DNA from 4 places in the Carboxylicivirga taeanensis genome. Region 1 is predicted to be linked to each of the others. Evidence: riboswitches for the same ligand, from Rfam matches in the RefSeq annotation. Region 1 holds a riboswitch; each other region holds the start of a gene.
The links. Region 1 has a riboswitch for cobalamin ahead of ACSX1H_RS01950 (TonB-dependent receptor). Riboswitches for the same ligand answer to the same signal wherever they lie in the genome.
Positions count from the first base shown of each region.

Region 1 (5,765 bases):
GCGTTTTAGGTTTGGGAAAGGAGTGGTAAATCATCACCACTCCTGATATAAACCACATTACAAAAAGCAGACTCATTACGAATCCGGTCCAGCGATGAACCGAAAACATGAATCGTTTAAGCAATTTAATCATCTACTTAAAAATTAATACTCATTGAAGCTTCGAACGAACGCCCCATACCAGGTACATACTGAGCGCTATATACTGTATTATCGAAGTAATACTCATCAGCAATATTATTCGCATTCAAACGCAATGTGACATTATCCAAAGTATAAGCTACTGTAGCATCGCTCACCCAATAGGCCGGCAACACAATGGCATTTGAGGCATTTGTAAAAACGTCATCGGTATAACGGGTGCCACCTCCAATGCTCAGATTTTTCAACAACCCACTTTGTACCGTGTAGTTGGCCCATGCAAAAAATTGATTTTCCGGCGTATGCGTCAATGCATTGCCTTCGTAACTGTAATCGCTCATATAAGGATTATTGGCAAAAGCTCTGTAGCGCGTCTCGTTATAACTGTATCCGGCATTAACAGACATGCCTTTGAATGGATAAGCAATAACATCCAATTCAAAACCTTTCGAATCAACAGCTCCAACTTGTCCATAAACTTGTTTACCTGCTTCGGTTTTTTCCAAATATTGTACAATACTCTCCTTCAGGATATAATACGAACTCGCATTCACATTTAATCGCGCACCCAACTCCCATTTAATACCTCCTTCTAGCTGATAACCTTGTTGCGGCTCATATACCTCTTCGCCTTCTTCAGGCTGAAACTCTTCTCCATTTTTATCTATATAGATATAGTTGGAGTTAAACACACTACGATAAGGCTTAAAGAAGCTAGATGCAGAAGCATAAATAGACAAATCCTCATAAGGCAAATACACCAATCCGGCACGATAAGAAAATGCTTTATTGGTAATGGACTGCTCCGGGCTATCCGGATTAAACTCATAATCGAGTCCATTGGTAACGGTTGCTCGTTGATAGTTATACTTATATAAATCAAAACGACCACCTAACATCGCCTTCAATTGCGGCATGACATCAATAACATCCTGAAAATATAAGCCATGTGAGGCATCACTCATTACGCGAGCACCTGAAAATTTAGTTTTCAAATAGCCTTGATTTAAAACAGGATCAACCACCGAAACTTTAGCAAACAGTCCGTCACCATATACATCCTGCCCCACATTATAGCCTGTGTAGCTCACACGGTCGAGATAAAGCAATGAATAGCCGCCAACAAAAGAATGCTTTAAGCCTCCTGTAGTAAACTCGTGATACACATCGGCATTGTACTGCAAGGTTTTTGTTTTGTGCGAAAAACGCAGTGGAAAAGTTCGTTGCAACGAATCCAGACAGATGTACTTTTTATTGTCTCCACTTAGGTAGTAATGATCGTAAATGGACTCATTTGAGGTCAGATAACTCAACTCTTCTGTGGAGAAATAGTCGATGTCATCATCATTATAGGAGATACCTGTTACCAAACGGGTGACTGCACCAAAAGTGTGCTCCCATGCAAGTGCAATGTTATAATTAGTATGCGTCAAATAATCGGATGGATCGTTATAGCGCTGCTCACGTTTAAAACCAGCCGGCAGATCACCAATCTCATATACTTGCTTATTGGTTGTTGCATCAAAAATATCATTCGTAACCGCAGGCATACCTGCTTCTGTCGCATAAAAATCATCATTGGCTCCGGCCTTGAACTTAATTACATTGTTATCGTTGAGCTGCCAGTCAAGAGCCAGATAAGCATTGGCTGTATTAGTTTTGTTATCGCGCCATCCGTCACTATCAGCATAACCGGCATCAAAACGGTAGGTTAAGGGTGAAGCAATAGCCCCACCTGCACCAAGATTCATGCGCTTTTTGTTCCATGCTCCATACCCAACACGCGCATTGCCCGTTGTTTCTTCAGTAGGCTGCTTACGCACAATATTTAAAATACCGCCTACAGCTGAGTGGCCGTACACTACTGATGCAGGCCCTTTTAAAAACTCGATGCTCTCAACAGCAGTAAGACTAGTAACCGGGGCACTGCTCGACCAGTTCATTCGCTCATCTCGGGCGCCATCAACCATAATTACAGGCTGCCCGAAACCTCTGAAACGGAAGGTTTGAAAACCACCGTAATTAATTGTTGGCCGTACACCTGTAGTGTATCGTAAAGCTTCATTCAGATTATTTACCGCACGTTCTTCTATCTGTTTGTGATTAACAGTAGACACAGTAATTGGAATGTGCTTTAAGGGCTCCATTGTTTTTAATGCAGTCGGATGTTTCTCAAACACCACATCAGCCTCGATGTCAATCGATTTAATAAGAAAAGTGTCCTTGTGGATGGTTTGTGAAAAAGCACAAACGGCACTCAACGCCAATAAAATGGCGAAAGAAATTCGTTTCATTCTAATTTTGTCTTTTAAGTTGTTTATAAATCTTTAAAGACAATATTCACGTTGGAAAAAAATGTATGAATAGCCTGGCTATCATCTCGCTTTTATCCCGAAAGCAAAGAATACTGTCGTGCAAACAGGCAGGTCTTCTGGCTCACCCCGTTTCAAATGGCCTTCCCATCAGTGCGCCTGACAGTGGCTGAAGCATTTGAAACCTAAATGGGGCTTACAGCTGCGGGTACAGCTCCGGATTTACACCGGATTCCCTTTTCATTACAGCGGCCGTTGTGGCTTTTGTAAACCTAAATGCGCCGCAAAAATATGGTTTTATATTAATTCTCTATCCGTTTTTAACATTTTTTGTTTAACCTTTCATGCTACGTGATGAACATTATGTTTTCACTCAAATCTTCCCCATCTTTTCCCTTTTTCCTATCTTGCCATCAAAAAACAGACCATGCACGACGATTTAAAACAAGCGCTTGAAGTATTGCGAAACGGTGGAATCATTCTTTACCCAACCGACACCATATGGGGCATAGGCTGCGATGCCACCAATGCTGATGCCGTAAAAAGAATTTATGACTTGAAGCAACGTGCCGACTCAAAAAGCATGCTGGTGCTTCTGGATAGCACTGCAAAACTGGCTGGTTATGTAAATGATATTCCGGAAGTAGCTTATGACATGGCTGAGCTGACTACCAAACCATTGACCATCATTTACGACGATGCCAAAAACCTGGCACCTAACCTGCTGGGCGAAGATGGAAGCGTGGGCATTCGCATCACGGAGGAAGAATTTTCTAAGCAGCTGTGTGTAAGGTTCAAAAAACCGATTATCTCCACGTCAGCGAATATAAGCGGTGAACCATCGCCACAGAATTTTGCTCAGGTGAGTGACGCCGTTAAAACGGGTGTGGATTACATCGTTAAGTTCAGACAGGAGGAAACTGCTAATCCGGCACCATCGAGCATTATTAAACTCGCTAAAGACGGACAAGTAACAATTATCAGAGAATAATGGGCTATTAGCTCTAAGCTTTATTACATGAACGAAACAACATTTTATCATAGCACGCCCATACAAATCCGCTTTAACGACATTGACGGTTTAGGACATGTTAATAACTCCACGATACAGGAGTATTTTGATTTGGGACGAATGCACTACATGCAGGATGTGCTATCCGGTCAAATCTTTAAAGGAGACGAAACGCTTATCGTTGCGAATATTAATACCGATTTTTTATCTCCAATTTATTTGAAGAATAAAATGGAGGTTAAAACGGCCATTACACGCCTGGGTACCAAGAGTCTGAACATGGTTCAGCAGGTGATAAACTCCGACTCTAAAGAGGTCAAAGCCATTTGTAAGTCGGTAATGGTGGCGTTTCATAAAATCAACGAAAATGCAATCGAACTCAAAGCAGAATGGCGTGAAGCAATCAGCAAACACGAAAAAACAACATTCTAATCGCCCAGTCGCTTAGATTAATCCATCGGGGAGGTCAAAAACGACTTCCCTTTTTTCATCGTCGATACCCGCAATAAAATGATCGACAATTGGGATTAAGATTTCCTCTCCATCGTGCTCCAGCTCAAACAGGGGATTTTTTGAAATTTCACGAATGGCAACAATCTCACCAATGTAACCATAACCAACGGCCTGACATTGATAGCCAACCAGTTGATAAGCTGAGAACGGAGCTTCCTCCTCTTCTGCTTCAGTCTCTTGCTTTGGCATATAAACAGGCGCATCAATAACCTTCAAAGCAGCCTGATCGTTAGCTAATTGCTCCAACTTAACCAACACATCTGTTTGGTTCTTTTCGCGTGCTTCTTCCAGGTAAAATGGAACTAACCCACCATCCAGCTCTAAAAAAAGAAATTCGCTATCCAGATCTTCTATAGAAAACTCACTGAACAGGCGCACTACAACTTCTCCGGCTATGCCATGTGTTTTAACAATAACGCCAATCTGACGGCAGGTATGTTTCTCTATCATCGGAATAATTTTGCTGCAAAGTTAGAAAAAAAGCTACAGCAAATGCTGTGCTCTTATTTTCCCCGATTATATAAAAAGGCTTTCCAGCGCTCTTCTGTTAAATGCGCTTCTTCCATGGCTGCTCGCGAAAGGCTGAAAAACAAATCGGACAATCGATTGATAAAGAACAAAATTGAGCGATCAACCGGATAAGTACGATGTAAAGCGGTTAGCTTACGCTCTCCCTTACGAAGTTGGGAGCGCACCACATGACACAAGGCCGACACCTCATTGCCACCCGGCAAAATAAAGTGATCAGAACGGCTGCTTAAGCCTGCTTCAACCTCATCAATCCACTGCTCACAGAACTTATCCATTCCTTCAGGCAACGGCATCGTGTTTTTTTCCTTCAACTCCTGAGGAGTTGCCAAATGACTCATAGAGTTCATCAACTCCACCTGTATCCGATGCAACTTATCCTGCCACTCATGTTGCGGGTCCAGCTTAGCCCTCAAAAGGCCAATGAATGAGTTAACCTCATCAAATGTGCCATAGGCATCTACGCGTATATCATCCTTATTAACACGTACACCTCCCAATAAATCGGTTTGCCCGCGATCGCCTGTTTTTGTATATATCTTCATCTGTTTGTATTTTTTCTGATAACTTTTTGGTGAAACTCTCAGGTTAGTTTAAACCATGTGTCTAACGACCGGATTCCTAATTAAAGTGTCAAGACGTTAAACATGAAGCTCAATAAAAAGTTTGCCCAACCTAGGTTTTTATAGAGTAAACAATAATTGTGATTTCTTGTTTTGTCTGTACTTAAATTTAGGCGCAATGAACAAACTGGCAGCAATACGTAAAGATTATACCAAAGGCATCCTGCTTAAAGAGAGCCTTAACGACTCCCCTTTTCAACAATTCGATACCTGGATGCAGGAAGCACTAAAAGCAGGCTGCACAGAACCAACAGCCATGACATTGGCCACAGTAGATGAGGCAAATATGCCCAACAGCCGTATTGTGCTGCTGAAAGAACTATCTGCTGAGGGGTTCGTTTTCTTCACCAACTACAACAGTGAAAAAGGCAATGAGCTGGCAGGCTCCAATAAGGCAGCTCTTAATTTTTTCTGGCCGGAGCTGGAGCGCCAGGTACGCATACGTGGAACCGTTGAGAAGGTGCCTCCCCACAAATCGGATGAATACTTTACATCGCGTCCGCGGGAAAGTCAGATTGGTGCATGGGCATCGAATCAAAGTACAGTTATTAACAACAGTGATGAGCTGCATAGCAGATATGAGCAGCTTCTGGCGCAATATAACAACCAATCTATCCCACGTCCCAATCACTGGGG
Region 1 covers NZ_JBPUSJ010000001.1:444,424-450,188, forward strand. Annotated here, with positions in the region: gene ACSX1H_RS01945 (PepSY domain-containing protein) at 1-133, opposite strand, end outside; gene ACSX1H_RS01950 (TonB-dependent receptor) at 138-2,435, opposite strand; cobalamin riboswitch at 2,546-2,744, opposite strand; gene ACSX1H_RS01955 (L-threonylcarbamoyladenylate synthase) at 2,881-3,444, shown strand; gene ACSX1H_RS01960 (acyl-CoA thioesterase) at 3,472-3,897, shown strand; gene rimM (ribosome maturation factor RimM) at 3,910-4,428, opposite strand; gene ACSX1H_RS01970 (cob(I)yrinic acid a,c-diamide adenosyltransferase) at 4,482-5,051, opposite strand; gene pdxH (pyridoxamine 5'-phosphate oxidase) at 5,248-5,765, shown strand, end outside.

Region 2 (5,765 bases), on a different contig from region 1:
TAAGGCGTCCATCACCAGACTACGTTTTATGTTAGTTCAGAAAAGGTCAGTTATGTTCAAAGTACACAACTACAAAGCTTCCGAGCGAACACAGCACACTCAGGGCGACAACCTCATTAGTGTCCCCGGCTTATCTGCAGTAATAAGTCTTCTATGGTCCGCATCTCGTGTCTGCTGCCATCAGTCTGGTGCAGAATATAGGCCTTATTGGCGCCGCTGTCCACTTCTATTTTGGGGTAGTTCCCCTCATCTTTGGTGGTTAAATAGCCGGTTCGGTTGAGGGCATGACTCAGCCATTTATACTCCACTCCTTTGCCAATCACCCGGATGGTTTTCATTTGCTCCCGTTCCACCTTAAACGAGCCACTTTCGTTATCAAACAGAATGCCTTCCTTTTCAAAAAAGCGACGAAACCCGTTGGCAAGCACCAAATCTTCGGGAATACCCGCTTCGAGGGCACGTCCCTGAGCCAATAGCCAAATCTTATCGGCCAGCTGCAAGGCTAAATCCAGGTCATGCGTTGATAAAAGGATGCCTCTGTTTTTTTCGCGAGCCAGCTTTTTTAGTAGCTGAACGATTTCGATTTTACTGGGCAAATCTAAAAATGCGGTTGGTTCATCCAGAATAATTAGGGGTGTGTCCTGAACCAAAGCTTTTGCTATCATGGCTTTTTGTCGCTCCCCATCGCTCATGCACATCAATTGGCGGTTGGCAAAGCCTGATAAGCCAACATCTTCAATGGCCTTTAAAACCAACTGCTTATCCTCCTTGCTTAGCACCCCAAAAAAATCGGTATAAGGTGTGCGCCCCAGTGCCACCAGGTCGAAAACAGTCATGTTGCTGATATGCAATTTCTCGGTCAGCACCACCGATACCTCTTTAGCCAGCTGACTCCGTTTAATGCTGCTCAGGTCAATGCCATTAATGGCAATACGTCCTTTAATTTGAGGGATAAAACCACTTAAGGTTTTTATGAGTGTCGATTTACCGGCACCATTGGGTCCCAGCAAACAGGCAAACTCCCCGCGATGCAACTGCACGTTTATGTGCTGATGCAGCACCGTCTCTTTATCGCTGTTGCCCTTGTAGCCAACAGCTAAATCATGCGATTGTAAAAGCACATTACTATCCATTGGCGTTCATCTTTCGTCGTTTAATAATCACTGATATCACAATAGGGGCACCGATAAGACCCGTCACCACATTAATTGGCAGGGCGCCGTCAAAGCCGGGTAGCCGGGCTATAAAGTTACAAAACAGTGCCAATACAGCACCAGCCAGTATCACTGCCGGCAGCAGCACCTTTTGATCACTGGTGCGAAACAGGCCTTTCGTCAAATGCGGAACAGCCAGCCCCAAAAAAGCAATGGGCCCGCAAAACGCGGTGATGGCTGCGGTTAATAAGCCGGTGCACAACAAAATAGCTAAACGGGTATTCTTGATGTTAATGCCCAAATTCTCCGCATAGTTCTCGCCTAACAACAGAACATTTAGTGGTTTAACGAGCAGAAGGCTCATTACTAAGCCAAAAATGACCACCGGAATAAGAATTAATAAATGCTCCCAGCTCACATTGGCAAAACTGCCTAAGCCCCAGATAACGTAAGCATGTACATCCTCTTTGGGGCTGTAAAATTTCATCACGCCAATGATGGCCGAAGCGGCATAGCCTACCATAATGCCAACAATAAGCAGAATGGTATTATCGCGCAAGGCACGGGCAAAAAATACGATGAGCAAAAGAATTAGAAAGGCCCCTAAGAAAGCAGCTCCTACCACGGTCAGGTGTCCAAACAAACCATAACCGCTAATGGTGACTCCCAAAATATTTCCTGCAAACAATACCACCAGCGCTACACCAAGTCCTGCACCACTGCTGATGCCCAGAATAGATGGTCCGGCCAAGGGGTTTCGAAACAGGGTTTGCATCTGTAAGCCTCCCACCGCCAATCCGGCTCCTGCTAAAATGGCGGTTATGGTTTGTGGTAAACGCGATTTCAGGATGATGGATGCGTAGGCCGTACGAGAGGCCTCTTCCCCCAGTATAATGCGCACAATATCTTCGAGCGGAATAGATACGGAACCAAAACCAATGTTTATTAAAAAGAATAGCACCAACGAAATAACCAACAATGCAAATCCCAAAAACCACTTTATTCGTTGCTCTTCCATAATTATTCTTTACTTATCAATTGAAAATAGGCCGGCTGATACTTTGGTGAAAATGCAGGATGAACAGCGTGTACCAAGTCCTTAAGGACGATGTGCGGTTGCAATAATCCTTTCTCAAAGTACTGAGATTGTGAGGAATTGGTTACTATTATTTTTTTGTTTTTATAAGCCGAAAAATCTGTATAGCGGTTGTCAATTCGGGCTATCTCGGTGTAAGTTACATCGGTGGGATGGTTAATAATCAATACCCAGTAATCAGTATCTTCGGCTTTCTCGATAATGGTTTCATAGTCGAGAGATAAAGAGCCGGTCCCCTTTGTTTCACGATAGATATAGTTACAGCCCGCATCCTTGAAAAAGTTAGCCATGTAACTCTCTCCCGCTGGCGTGTGCCATATGCCCTGATAAATATGACCTGTAAAGATGGATGGCTTTTCATTTAGCTGCGCCACTTTTTCTTTCACATCCAGATAAGCTGTTTCTATATCAGCAAACAAGCGCTTGGCTTTATTGCCCTTACCCAAGAGTTCTCCCACAAAAACCAGCCACTCGGCACGGCCCAATGGTGTGTGTTCGAGGTAATCGGCATTGGTAATTACCGGAACTCCTGCAGCTTTGACAGCATTAAAGTGATTGTCCTTAAACGGGGAAACCATCATAAAGTCAGGTTCCATATTCACCATCACCTCCACATCGGGCGCCACAGCCAGGCCTACGTCCTTAATAGTACCTTCGGCAATGCCTTGTTGAATATAGGCATCGGCAATGTACTGAGGCTCCGCCACCCCTTTGATCGTCTGCTTCATTTCGAGGCTATTGGCATAATTCACCATGGTTGACGACAAGGCGATCCATTTATTAACCGGCTGCACCAGTACCAGATCGTTCGCCTTTTTCACTGCCTCCAGCTTTGTGGTATCAGAAACCAGAACAAGCGTTTCAGACTTGCTGCTATCCCCCCATGGATCATTCATAACTATTTGCGAATAACCATCGAAATAATTAATAGTAAAGCCCTTGGCGTGCCTGGGTGTATAAGTACTGTCGGGCTGTACATTTGAAGATTGATTGCTACGGTTTGATGGCCGGTTTTGACACGCCATCAGTAAAACACTTGCAAATACGAATGAAGTTATAAGTCTAATCATCTCTTTTTCTCCGAAAGATCTATGAATAAAATGCATAATCAGACAGGTTTTCCGGCTCTCTTTCTTTGTCTCCCCTTCCCGATTCTAATGAACAGTGGTTATCGAAACAAAGTTCCTGCAACAGGCACAGACTACGGCTGCGGGAACAGCTCAGGCGTTTAACCTGATTCCCTTTCTGTATTATACTGCAAAAGTAATGTTTTATGCCGACAAGTGTTAAGCTTTGGATGTTAAATACTCTCAAAGCTGCTTCACTCGGCAGAGCTTTGTTAAGCCTGAATTGTGCTATATTCCCGGTTATACCTCAACATCTGCTCAATAAAACCCTCTTTATAGGATACCTTTACATCCACTATTTGCCCGGAGGCATCCGTAACCGGCTCCAGCTTTGGGTTGATAAAACCGGCATATGGAGCTACATTAAGTTGCCCATAACGCACAAGGACTTCCTGATGGATGTCGGGGTTCACCTTAACGCCATAGCTTTCGACCAGTTGGCGAGCGGCCTCATAATCGCCCTGCGATTTGATGCGCTGCACCTCCTTGAGTAAGGCTCCAAATAACTGACGCAACTGCTCGTAGTCGTTAATTTTGTAATAGGTTTTATTTTCGCGGGTAACCTTCTCTATCACACCGCTGGCACTTCCTTGTTCGAAAACCCAGCTGGCAATTAACTGGCGGTTGCGCATGTGGGTTTGCTCAATATTGGCGCCTTCACTAATTCGGGCCAGCTGAACCATTAAACCATTCCGTATGTAAGAATTGTACTGCGCTTTAGCCACATCCATGTGCGGCACTAAATTAAGTTCCAGCATTTTAGGATCCGCCATAAAGTAAAGACCAAATAAATCGGCTCTGGCTTCTTCAATTACCGAACTGTAAGCCTTTAAATCATCGGAGCGAACACCCTGCTCCAGCCTGCCCGAGCCATGGCCCACACATTCGTGCAGATGCGTATGGAGGTGATCGGCCAGCGCTCCATACTTTTTATGCAAACTCAGCTCCTCAGGGGTGCAGGCAAACTCTTCAATTACACCTGATGTTAATGAAGCCATCTCATAGGCCTCACTGATGTTGTTTAAGGACACAGACTTTGATCCATGAACTTCCCTCATCCATTCCGCATTTGGCAGGTTAATGCCGAGTGGCGAAGCCGGGTAGCAATCGCCTCCCAACATAATGGCGTTTATGACCTTCATGCTTACACCAGTAACTTTCGCTTTGCGATGTTCTTCCATTACTGGCGAATGATCTTCGAACCACTGCGCATTAGCACTGATAACCGATGCCTTATCGGTTTCAGGTTGATCAATAATATTAACCAGACTCTCCCAGGTTGCTTTAAAGCCCAAAGGGTCACCATACACTTCTATAAACCCGTTGATGAAGTCAACTTGTCCCTCCTGCTCCTTTAGCCATTCAATGCTATAGGCATCAAACATGCTAAGATCGCCTGATTGATAATATTCGCACAGGTGATGAATGACTATTTTTTGTTGCGCATTTTCACATACCCCGGCGGCCTGTTGCAACCAATACACAATTTGCTGCAAGGCTTGTGAGTACATACCTCCAATGCACCATTTTTCCTCTTTAAGCTCACCATCCTGCTTTACTAAACGCGAATTGAGTCCGTATGAAACAGGCTGCTTATCTTCCTTATCAATCTGTTGGCTGTAAAACTGCTCTGCCTCTTTCTGAGTGACCTCTTTATAGAAATTATTGGCCGAAGCAACTACAATGTCCTGATGTTCGTCCTGACAGACCCGCTTAGCCATGTACTGCTCATTAAAAAGCAGCATTTCCATACGCTCAAAAAGGGCCTCGCAGGAGTTACAATTCAGCTGCTTTAGCTGCTCCTCAGAAAGGTTTTGTATCCAGGCTTTGAGCTTTTGAGCGGTGAACGAAGGCTTTAGCTTTGTGGTACTGTAATGGTGATGCAAGCCGTTTGAAAACAAAACACGCTTGTAAAACACGGTTAAATCCTCATAGGCAGCATCGGCCGGATCCACTGTCTGATATAGGGTATCTAAGCATTTTCTGAGCCACAAATTGTATTCATTATTCTGATCCCAAATAATATCGCGCCCTGCCAGCGCCGCTTGTGAGAGGTAATAGATATACTGTTTTTGCTTAAGTGGCAGCTGTTCAAAACCCGGGATTCTGTATCGTAATATGCGCAGGTCGGCAAATTGCTCCACCTGATATTGAAAATCATTCATGCTAATGTTTTGTTAATTGTGGTTATCAAGCCTTATTTCTTGGGGTTACGCAGGTCAATGTCTTTTTTCAACACCCAAACTCCTTTGTTGAATTTAAATGCATTGTAAGAAAAATCGGGTCCGTAATACTGGGAAACACCTGCAAACATCGGGTCCGCTGGGGCCAGGTTATCAAACACAATGAGCTTTTCATTGGCGTCATAACGAAGCATCATGGTGGTTT
Region 2 covers NZ_JBPUSJ010000004.1:445,008-450,772, reverse strand. Annotated here, with positions in the region: gene ACSX1H_RS08935 (ABC transporter ATP-binding protein) at 117-1,133, opposite strand; gene ACSX1H_RS08930 (iron chelate uptake ABC transporter family permease subunit) at 1,126-2,172, opposite strand; gene ACSX1H_RS08925 (ABC transporter substrate-binding protein) at 2,175-3,320, opposite strand; cobalamin riboswitch at 3,345-3,539, opposite strand; gene ACSX1H_RS08920 (dipeptidyl-peptidase 3 family protein) at 3,590-5,542, opposite strand; gene ACSX1H_RS08915 (hypothetical protein) at 5,575-5,765, opposite strand, start outside.
Region 2: another riboswitch for cobalamin. It lies ahead of ACSX1H_RS08925 (ABC transporter substrate-binding protein); the one in region 1 lies ahead of ACSX1H_RS01950 (TonB-dependent receptor).

Region 3 (5,765 bases), on a different contig from region 1:
AAATAAACTATTAAACACCTCTGAAAACCAGTACACTAACGGAGGCAAACAAGAGTATAAGCAGACACTAAGGCAAGAATTAATACAGGGATTAACCGCCGAACAAAAGTATGTTTCCAGTAAATTTTTTTACGATCGATATGGTTCTCAACTATTTAATTGGATAACTCAACTCCCCGAGTATTACCTTACTAAAGCAGAAAAATCAATACTTAAGAAGTACCGGAAAGAACTATTTGCCCACTTAAGTCATGTAAACATAATTGAGCTTGGAAGTGGCGACAGCTCCAAAATTTCATTAGTGCTGGAGACCATTCCTCAAGAGAGGCATAGCCACATTCACTATTTCCCAATTGATGTGAGCGACTCCTCTATTCGCCAATCAAAAAATACCTTAAATGATGCATTCCCAAACATAAAAGTTCAGGGCATCGCTACTGATTTTACCTGGCTAAATACACTGCCAAATGAACGCCCACGAATTATCTGCTTCTTTGGCAGCACCGTTGGCAATTTTGAACTTCACAAGGCCGAGGCGCTGTTGAAAAACCTGCAGCAGATAATGAATCCGGGCGACCAACTGATATTAGGTCTCGACCTGGTTAAGGATTCTGCTATTCTCGAACTTGCGTACAACGATAGCCAACGCATAACAGAAGCTTTTAATAAAAACATCTTACGTGCCTGCAATGCCTTGCTGAACTCCAATATTCAACCCGCCGATTTTGAACACAAGGCTTTCTTTAATGCTGCAAAAAGTCGCGTTGAGATGCATCTGATTGCCCAGGACGAAATAATAATCACCTCTCCATATTTAAAAGAGTGCATTGAGTTAAGCAAAGGTGAAAGCATTCACACTGAGAATTCTTTTAAGTATTCGCTTGAAATGATCGAAAACTTATCGGCTCAAAGTAAACTGCCCATTAATCGTATCTTTTACGACGACCAAAAGTGGTTTGCCTTGGTACAGTTTATAAAATAGTTCAATAATCCTTTAACTCAATGCCATAAAAATGACCATTGGCATCACCAATATACAGCATTCCATTATCAATAAGAGGAGTCGATAAAAAAGCACCCAGGTTCAATAACTGCTTTTCAATCTCTTCTCCATCGTCACCATACAGCTCAACGCCATCTGCAAATTGTGTCTCCGACTTAAAAAGAGATGCATAGTTTTGCAAACTGGCTTTTGTTTGAAATTCAAACACCTTCTGCCCCGACTCAGCTGACAAACCATAAACTTTACCATTGAAACAACCGAAATATATCCGCTCATTCTTTGCTAGTGCTGTTGAATACACGCGCATATTCAAAGCCTTTTCCCATAAAATCTCTCCACTATTAGCCTGAAAACAATAAAAACGATGCGTATCAGAGGTACCAAAATACAATCGGTCATTTACGACTAAGGGCGTTGCAATGATCCAGCTCCCTCGTTCTTTATAGTTCCAATGGCCACGTCCTGTTTCAATGTCCAACGCATAAATATTAAAATCCCGACTACCAAAAATTACTTTATCGCGATAGATACAAGCGGCTTTTTGAATAGCTCCGTTGGGGAAATATCTGTCACCTACAGTCTTAAACCGCCAAACCAAACTCCCGCTAACGGCGTCTAAAGCATAAAAATAACCATCAAAACTCCCAATCAGCACTTTATTATCGTGCACAACAGGTGATGCGTGCACAACACCACCTGTTTTATATTTCCATTTTAATTGGCCGCTGACAGCATCAATGGCATAAACATGATTATCGCCACTGCCAACATACACCATATGATTGACTACCACAGGCGATGAGTTGTAATAATCCCATTGGTCAACACAGCTCTCTCCTTCTGTCGAAAACGTCCAGATACGGCGTCCTGTCTGGCTATGAATAGCCGAAACTGTGCCACTACCATCATATACAATAAGCCAATTGTTATATACACAGAGTTTTGATTTAATACTGCCAGCTAATTTAATTTTCCAATTGAGCTGCCCTGTCTGCTTATTGAGCGCATATAAGTAATTGGCATTATCTCCAAAATAAAGAGTTTCCAAAAGAATTACAGGTGACGAATAGATGCCTGCTTCAGCGTCAAATTGCCACGATGTGTTAGTTTGTGCTTTTGCACAAAAAGAAATGAGCCCCAACATCAAAACAGTTAATAATTTCATCATAGATAGTAAAATTGGTTATAGTTTAAAGACAGCTGAGAACGACCTTACCCCTAACCATCCAATTTCATTTTTACAAAAGGTCCCACCATAAGTCACAAGGTCTTTACTAGCACTCTAGTAAACTATTTATAAAAACAAGATCAGCCATTAGGCCAGCCTTACCTTCGGTTTAAAAGAAGGTGAATAAATTTGTTATTCCAATGAATAACTAGTGTACCTTATTATGAGTCTAATAATGCATAAAAAGTATCAACCTGACTCACTCCATAACACCCCAGCAAAAGATATTAACTCGACTTTCCAATATTCCTGAGTGATAATTTTATACTTTTGCAATTGTTAAGGTGCTCATGCTTAAAATGGGAATCCGGTGCTATAAGATTATAAATTCCGGAGCTATCCCCGTAGCTGTAAGCCTCTTGCTTTTTAAAAGCAGGTTCTGTTGATAACCACTATCCAAGTTAATTGGATGGGAAGGCGACAAAACTGAGGTAAGCCAGAAGACCTGCCTTAACATGAAATACTTCGGGGTAAAGTGAAATAGATGGCCATTTATGTGTGGACTATGTTTTCATCGATCCTCCTGAAGCTTGTTAAACTAATAAATTTCAACAATGCAGGAGCTACAAATCAAGTCAGTTTCATCTGCCAAGGATGAAGAAATTCAACGCAAAATCAATCTTAAAACAAAGCCAGTTGGTGCTTTGGGCATGCTCGAAAAAATAGCCTTTAAGGTATGTAGAGTGCAACAAACAACCAGTCCCCAACTTTCAAAACCCACCATTCTAGTTTGTGCGGCGGACCATGGCATTACACAAGAACAGGTAAGCCCTTACCCTCAGGAAGTAACCTTTCAGATGGTGATGAATTTTTTGAACGGCGGTGCAGCCATCAATGTGTTCTGCAAACAAAATAATATCCAGCTATTAGTGGCAGACACCGGTGTAAATTACGACTTCGATACCAACAATCAATTACTAGACCTCAAAGTCCGAAAAGGCACCCGTAATTTTGCGGTTGAGCCAGCAATGACAATTGACGAGTGCAGCCTAGCCATGCAAAATGGAGCCAGGCTTATGCAACAACTCCATGAAGAAGGCACCAATATTGTAGGGTTTGGAGAAATGGGAATAGGCAATACTACGGCTGCTACCGCGCTTCTGTGTAAATATGCGGGCTACTCAGCCACCGAAGCAACTGGAGCGGGCACTGGACTTAGCCCCGAAGGCATCGCGCACAAAGCCAATGTCATCGACAAAGCTCTTACTCTGCACGAGGCTATTACCGACCCAATTGAAATATTAGCAACATTTGGGGGCTATGAAATTGCTACCATTTGCGGAGCTATCCTTAAGGCGGCTGAACTTAATATGCTGGTAATTTCAGATGGATTTATCGCTACATCAGCGCTTATTGCGGCACACGCAATCAACCCCAAAGTAATAGATTACTGCCTGTTTGCGCACAAATCAAACGAACAAGGACACAAACTCATGTTAGAACATCTGAAAGCCGAGCCCATTCTTCATTTAGATTTGCGCCTGGGAGAAGGAACCGGTTCCGCTGTGGTGTATCCAATTATTCAGTCGGCAGTTAACTTTATGAACGAAATGAGTAGCTTCGACGATGCCGGTGTCAGTAATAAAGAGTAAATAAATCAAGCTATTAGCTGATGGCTATTGGCTAATAGCATATTTTTATTCCTGGCATTTCCTAATAAACCAAAATACATGAAACAACAACTCAGCCTGCTGCTCACTGCCTTTGGCTTTTTCACCCGCATACCTGTGCCGTTTAAGGTTGCATTTTCACAAGAGAATTTAAACAAGTGCAACCGCTACCTGCCGCTGGTGGGCCTGGTGGTTGGCGGAATTAGCGGATTAGTATTCTACCTATCGGCATTGATTCTGCCACAAGCAGTAGCCGTTATGTTGTCGATGATTACCTCGATACTGCTTACCGGTGCGTTCCATGAAGATGGCCTAGCTGATGTATGCGATGCCTTTGGTGGTGGCTGGACAAAAGGAAAAATCCTTGATATCATGAAGGATTCCAGGGTGGGTGCCTATGGAGCTATTGGGATTTTACTGGCGTTACTTTTGAAATTTACAACACTCAATGAGATTCCACCGTCAAAAATGGTGCAGGTTTTAATAGCTGGCCACATGCTCAGCCGTGCTATGGCTGTATGGACGATGCACTCATTAAACTACGTAAGGGATGATGAGTTGAGCAAGTCAAAACCAATTACTAAATCACTCCAAAGTACTGATTTGATGATTGCTGTTGGCATTGCGTCCTTATCTTTAATTCTTTTTGTCGATTGGTTGGCAATACTGGTGGTATTACCTGCTTTTATCGTTAAGGTTTTGCTTGAACAGTACTTTAAAAAATGGATTGGTGGATACACCGGAGACTGCCTTGGAACCATTCAGCAGGTATCCGAAATGATGGTATACCTGTCCTTACTGGCCTTGTTCACCTATCAGGCCAGTGAAATAACATTTCCCTTTATAAAGTAATTCGCAATGGAAATATGGCTAATTAGACATACAACGCCCAAAGTGGAAAAAGGCATCTGTTACGGGCAGCTGGATCTGGATGTAAACAATGACTTTGACTGTGAAGCAAAAGCGATAATGGAGCAGCTTCCTTCTCAAAAATTCTGCTCCGTATATACCAGCCCTTTACAGCGTTGTTCTATGCTTGCCCAAAAACTATTTTACCAACAAACAATAACTCAGGAGGAGCGGTTAAAAGAGCTCAATTTTGGTGACTGGGAAGGCATGGCATGGAACACAATTGACAAAGAACGTCTAAAAGAATGGGGCGATAACTACCTATTACAACCGCCTCCCAATGGAGAGAGCTTTAGTGAGTTGATGCACAGAGTCGATGATTTTTATAGCTATTTGATTTCAAAGTCATACCAAAGAGTGGCTCTCGTCACCCATTCTGGCATCATGCGAGCATTTCTAACACGTTTCCTTCATGTTCCAGCCTCAAGGGTTTTTAATCTGGAACTAAGTTACGGCGCAATCGTTCGTGTCAAGATACATTCAGATGAATATCAACAAGTCAAATTTATAAAAGGCTAAAAATGACAAAAATCATTCTGATAACAGGCGGCCAACGCTCGGGCAAAAGCTCTTATGCGCAGCAGCTGGCATTACAGCTATCCCCTAACCCGGTTTATCTGGCCACGTCACGCATATGGGATGACGAACATCAGGAACGTATTATACGCCATCAAAACGACCGTGGCCCGGAATGGACCAACATTGAAGAAGAAAAAGCCTTATCGAAGCACGATTTTAACGGCCGGGTGGTGTTGATAGACTGTGTCACCCTTTGGTTAACCAACTTCTTTTTTGATAATGACAGTAATATTGACCAGTCGTTGAAAGAAGCAAAAAGTGAATTTGCCCAACTGATTCAGCAGGATGCTACCTTTATATTTGTTACTAATGAGATAGGCCTGGGCGGCATGCCTGAGAACCCTATTCAACGTAAGTTTACCGATTTACAGGGTTGGATGAATCAATATATTGCCAATTGTGCCAACCAAGTCTACTTAATGGTTTCGGGCATTGC
Region 3 covers NZ_JBPUSJ010000004.1:89,737-95,501, reverse strand. Annotated here, with positions in the region: gene egtD (L-histidine N(alpha)-methyltransferase) at 1-982, shown strand, start outside; gene ACSX1H_RS07710 (beta-alanine-activating enzyme beta-propeller domain-containing protein) at 984-2,171, opposite strand; cobalamin riboswitch at 2,497-2,698, shown strand; gene cobT (nicotinate-nucleotide--dimethylbenzimidazole phosphoribosyltransferase) at 2,786-3,823, shown strand; gene ACSX1H_RS07700 (adenosylcobinamide-GDP ribazoletransferase) at 3,902-4,693, shown strand; gene cobC (alpha-ribazole phosphatase) at 4,700-5,269, shown strand; gene cobU (bifunctional adenosylcobinamide kinase/adenosylcobinamide-phosphate guanylyltransferase) at 5,272-5,765, shown strand, end outside.
Region 3: another riboswitch for cobalamin. It lies ahead of cobT (nicotinate-nucleotide--dimethylbenzimidazole phosphoribosyltransferase); the one in region 1 lies ahead of ACSX1H_RS01950 (TonB-dependent receptor).

Region 4 (5,765 bases), on a different contig from region 1:
AAGAGGGGAAGGCTTAATTCAATTAATTGGCATTCCCTCCTTCTTTTCATTCTATATGGTTCTCAGAGTAAGTCATTGATTTATTATTAAGAATTGGAGTTCAATATTTGAAGATAACTTAAAACAGAAAAGTTTAGTGTTAAGCGAGTATGTAAGCATTATTAATAAAAATACATCTCACAAAAGCAGATATAAAGAAACTTTTGAGAAGGAGGTAGTGTTGCTAATGTGTTTATTATTAGATATGTAAATTACTTCCCGATACAGAAATTCTTGAAAATATTACCCAATACTTCGTCTGTATTTATTTGCCCGGTTATCTCACCAAGGAAATGCAGCACTTCACGAATATCCTGGGCCAGGAAATCGCCGGAGATACCTGTTTGCAGGCCATCGACTACACGCAGGATGGCTTCGTGTGATTTTTGCAGAGCCTCGTAATGGCGCACATTGGTAACAATCACCTCGTCGTTATCGATGGCTGAGAGGTTAACAGTTTTAAGCAGTGCAGCAGTTAAGGCATCAATATTTAATTGTTGTTTGGCCGAGATGGGCACAATGGCATCGGTACCCGACAGCTCTTTGAAACTGCTCTTTTGGAAACGCTCCTGAACGCCTTCATTGGCTAAATCGGTTTTATTGATTACCACTATAAGCTGCTGATGCTCATCCATGCGCTGTTTTACATCAGTGATGGCATCGTGAATTTTCTCATCCGGGTCGTTCACATCCAGCATCAGCAAGATGATGGTAGCTTTAGTGATTTTGTCATAGGTACGTTCTATGCCCAGGTTCTCAATCTCATCTATAGTGGCGCGTATACCGGCTGTGTCAATAAAGCGGAAGCTGATGCCTTCAATGTTGATGGTATCCTCAATCACATCGCGTGTAGTACCGTGTATGTCCGAAACGATGGCACGCTCTTCCTGCAACAGGGTATTTAACAAGGTGGATTTGCCCGCATTGGTATGTCCCACTATAGCCACAGGAATCCCATTTTTGATGGCATTACCCAGCGAGAATGAGTTCACCAGTTTTTTTAATACAGCCTCAATCTCATTCACCAACTTGGTGAGTTCGCTACGGTTGGCAAACTCCACATCCTCTTCACTAAAATCCAGTTCTAGTTCTATTAAAGAAATGAAGTTGAGAAGATGCATACGCAGGTTAATCAGCTCACTGGAGAAACCACCGCGCATCTGCTGCAGGGCCACCCGGCGGGCTGCTTCGCTGCGTGAAGCAATCAAATCAGCCACTGCTTCAGCTTGTGACAGGTCCATTTTACCGTTGATAAATGCACGTTGGGTAAACTCACCGGCAGTAGCGAGCCGGGCACCATGTCTGGTAAGAAGTTGAAGAATTTGTTGCTGGATATAAGGAGCACCATGGCAGGCTATTTCAATAATGTCTTCACCGGTAAAAGAATGCGGTGCTTTAAAAACGCTAACCAATACCTCGTCAATGTCTTTATCGCCATCAGTTATGCTGCCAAAATGAATGGTGTTGGCCTTTTGTTCCGACAATTTCTTTCCGGCTTTAGCTGGTTTGAACAGCTGTTCGCAAACAGCGATTGATTGATTGCCTGATAAACGGATAACTGCAATGGCACCCATTCCCTGGGCGGTTGATATGGCGCAAATTGTATCTTTTTCGCTTAGCATCTTTTCGGTCTTTTCGAACCAGGACTGACGCACTGGTTGGCTGTTAGAATCATTATCAAAAATGCAAATATACGCAATTGAGGCCGTACATCATTCATTAAAGAAAAATGTCGTCACTCGTTTGGCGATTGCAAAATTGTATTACATTTGTGGCCATAAATGGTGAGTCAAGGTCAACCTATTCGGACTTTGACGGAAAGAGGGAATCCGGTGTAATTCCGGAGCTGTACCCGCAGCTGTAAGCTCTGTTAACTCCATTGCAAAAGGTCACTGTTTCAGTTTAACGAAATGGGAAGGCGCAATCAGGAGGGAGTAAGTCAGAAAACCTGCCATGTAACAAATGATTATTAATCAAAGCTTTCGGGTTTAAAAGTTTGATACATGAATAAAAAAGCAATTCAATATTTAAGGCACTAAAAAGTGCAGGTACGTAAGGCAACTTACTGTTGCAGAATGGTTACTAACCATTTTGGCAGAAGTATATTGTCGAAGTGTGCTGAATGTTTTTTTATGCATTTCACTTTCATTCCGGGGCGTTTAAAGGCGCTATGAAGATACATCTGTATAACTCGTTGAATCAGGATAACAGGGCATTGTTGATCTGTGTTTTGGATGCTTTAAAAGAATATTAGCATGCAATTTTATCCGATTCATATCCAAATAAAAAATAAAGCTTGTTTAGTTGTTGGTGGCGGTAAAGTTGCACAACGAAAAGTGAACAAATTACTTGCTGCCGGTGCTGCCGTAACTGTTATTTCCAAAGAATTAACACCGGTTTTGCAGAAGTTGGTTAACAACAACAGGATGAAGCATAGGAGCCGATGCTATCAAAACGATGATGTCGTTGGCTTTTTCCTGGTGTTTGCCGCTACCAATAACCAAACAGTTAATCAACAAATTATTTCAGAAGCTCAAAGCCACAATGTTTTAGCAAATAGTGTGGATGGCGCTGACAAGGGCGATTTTATTATCCCGGCCAGCTGTCAGGTGGGGCATTTGAATGTGGGAATTACCACGGAAGGAATTTCACCTGCTTTGTCGGCCCGTTTGCGCAGGTATTTCATGTCTAAATTATCATCTATTACGCCTGAACAAGTAGCGTTGATTGGTGAGAAGCGAAAGTTGATGCTTGAAACGGGTAATCAAGAGTATCAGGATGAGATGAATAGTCTCATTGATGAACTCATCCATCAGATTGAAAATAACAAGATTAATCTTAACTCAATAGAATGAATCCTAAATATGGGAAAGTATGGCTGGTTGGTGCCGGCCCGGGCGATGCTGACCTGGTCAGCGTAAAAGCCGTTAAGTTGCTTAAGCAGGCCGATGTGGTGCTGTACGATTACCTGGTGAACAAAGAATTGCTGGAGTATTGTTCGGCTTCGTGCGAACGGCTCTATGTTGGCAAGATGAAGGACAAACATACTTATCCGCAAGACGACCTAAATGAATTGTTGGTGCATTATGCCGGCAAAGGCCAAAACATCGTCCGTCTGAAAGGTGGCGATCCGTTTGTTTTTGGCCGGGGCGTTGAGGAGATATTAACGCTCATTGAAAACGGCATTGATTATGAAGTGGTACCTGGAATTACCTCTGGTGTGGCGGTGCCTGCCTATATGGGCATTCCGGTAACGGCTCGTCATGTGGCCTCATCGGTTACGTTCGTGACTGGTCATCCGGCTAAAGGGAAGAACTCGGTGGATTGGCAGGCGCTCGCTAAAGCATCGGATACCCTGGTGGTGTACATGGGGGTAAGTAATGCCCAACGCATTGCCAATGAACTAATCATCGGGGGTAAGAAAAATGAAACACCGGTGGCTCTGATTCGTTGGGGGACCTATCCTCAGCAGGAGATGCTGACTGCCACCCTGGAAACCATTGGCGAGGCGATGGCGGATAGAGGGTTTATGCCACCAGCGCTCATGGTTATTGGTGAGGTGGTGAATTTCTCCAATCAATTAAAACCCATAATACAATCTATTAAACCTCAAGAAATATCACATGTCTAAAAAAGGAGTTTTAATCTGCGGTCATGGTACCCGTGTTAAACGAGGCGAAGAGGCCTTTCTGAACTACACACGCCAGGTAGCGACACTGCTGCCCGATTATGAAGTGGAAGCCGGTTTTCTGGAACTATCGGAACCCGATTTCGAAGAAGGGGTAAAGCGCCTGACCCAAAAAGGGGTTACAGAGATAGTAGCGGTTCCGGTTTTCTTGTTTACCGGTGTGCACATTCAAAAGGATATTCCTTGTATTCTGTATCAGTTGCAGGCCAAATACAATGTCTCCATTAAAATGGCCCATTACATAGGCGATTGCGAGGATATGTTGCACTTGTCAAACGATTTGATTGAGAAAGCCTTACACGGTAATAAGGTTGAGCCGAAGGATACCTTATTGTTCGGCTTGGGAGTTGGCGCTTCTAAAATAGCTGCCAATGGCGATTTAGCCCGGTTAACTCGCATGGTGCAGGAGTCCAATAAGTATGGGTTTGCTATCAATGGCTTCTGCAGTCGCATGACTTACCCATCGGTCCCTGAAGCCTTATCTATCTGCGAAAAGCTACCCTATAAAAATATCCTTGTTGTTCCCTATGTGTTCTTTCCGGGTGTATATATGGATAAAGCGCAAGTTTTATTTGCGGAGTTTGCTCAAAAGCATTCTGATCGTAACGTGTTTGTGGCGCCCCTGTTAAGCGATTCAGATCATTTAGCACAGATTCTGATTAAGCGTTTGGAAAGTGCGGAAAGAGGTGAGGTGGACTTAATTACGGCAGTAGATAAGGAGACACTGGAGAGTTATGTGCCGCATCACCATCATCACGGACACGATTGTTGCGGACATCATCATCATTAAGGCAGAAGAATGAATAAAGGAACAATATACGGGGTGGCACTAGGCCCGGGCGATCCGGAGCTGATCACCCTCAAGGCATTAAAAACATTGCAAAAAGCGGATGTCATCTATTATCCTGAAACCACTAATGGAAAGGGGATGAAGAGCTCAATGGCCATGCGTGTGCTTGGGGCTCTCGAGATTGATTCCTCTAAGTTTCGGGCCGTTGAAGTGGCCATGAAATACGACCGGTCAGAAGTGAATGAAACGTATCGTCAATTGGCTGCTGATTGCATTCTGCAAGCTGAATCAGGCAAAAAAGTAGCGGTGGTCAGCGAGGGCGATATCTCCTTCTATAGCACGTTTGCCTATCTGGTCGATGATTTCAAAAAGGCGAAGGTGCACTACGAGATGATTCCGGGAGTGCCGGCGTTTATACTTGGTGGTTCGCTTGCGGGTGAGGCGGTGTGTAAGCAAACCGATAAGGTGTTGGTGGTTCCTGAAATAAAAGATGAAACACAATTGCGGGAGTATGTGAGTGCCAACGAAACGGTGGTGATTATGAAGGTGTCGAAACTCAAAGACTGGATAGCCGGTTTTCTGCAGAAGCACCAATTGGACTTCTTCTATGGTGAGTACATGGGCACCGATAAAGAGTTTACTACCAGAGATGCACGCGTTTTAACGGAGCGACGGATACCGTATTTCTCAATCATTACCATCCGCAACGAACAGCAAGTAATATTGGGTAACTCACCAATAAAAAGTAATTAAGCATGAGCACGATAAAAGTAATAGGTTTAGGCCCGGGTAACCCAGAACTGTTTTTAAAGCCGGCCATCGATGCCATTAAGGCGGCCGATGTGGTGATTGGCTACAAATATTATTTCCAGTTTATTGAATGCTACCTGGCGGAAGGAACGCAGTGCATCGACACGGGCATGCGGCAGGAAGTTGAAAGGGCCAAGATAGCCTTTGAAAAAGCCGAGGCCGGTCAGAATGTGGCTGTTATTAGCTCGGGGGATGCCGGTATTTATGGCATGGCTTCGCTGATTTTAGAGATGGCGGATAAGCGTCAATCGTCTATTCCGGTGGAGGTGGTACCCGGTATTTCTGCTTTTCAGGCCGCGGCAGCCAAACTGGGGGCGCCCCTGAGTCACGATTTTGTGATTCTGTCGCTGTCGGATTTGTTAACGCCCTGGAAACTGATTGAGAAGCGGATGAAGGCCGCTGCAATGGGCGATTTTGTGACGGTTCTTTACAATCCGC
Region 4 covers NZ_JBPUSJ010000004.1:318,489-324,253, forward strand. Annotated here, with positions in the region: gene mnmE (tRNA uridine-5-carboxymethylaminomethyl(34) synthesis GTPase MnmE) at 252-1,694, opposite strand; cobalamin riboswitch at 1,805-2,009, shown strand; gene ACSX1H_RS08460 (precorrin-2 dehydrogenase/sirohydrochlorin ferrochelatase family protein) at 2,295-2,894, shown strand; gene cobA (uroporphyrinogen-III C-methyltransferase) at 2,891-3,670, shown strand; gene ACSX1H_RS08470 (sirohydrochlorin chelatase) at 3,663-4,517, shown strand; gene cobI (precorrin-2 C(20)-methyltransferase) at 4,527-5,270, shown strand; gene cobJ (precorrin-3B C(17)-methyltransferase) at 5,273-5,765, shown strand, end outside.
Region 4: another riboswitch for cobalamin. It lies ahead of ACSX1H_RS08460 (precorrin-2 dehydrogenase/sirohydrochlorin ferrochelatase family protein); the one in region 1 lies ahead of ACSX1H_RS01950 (TonB-dependent receptor).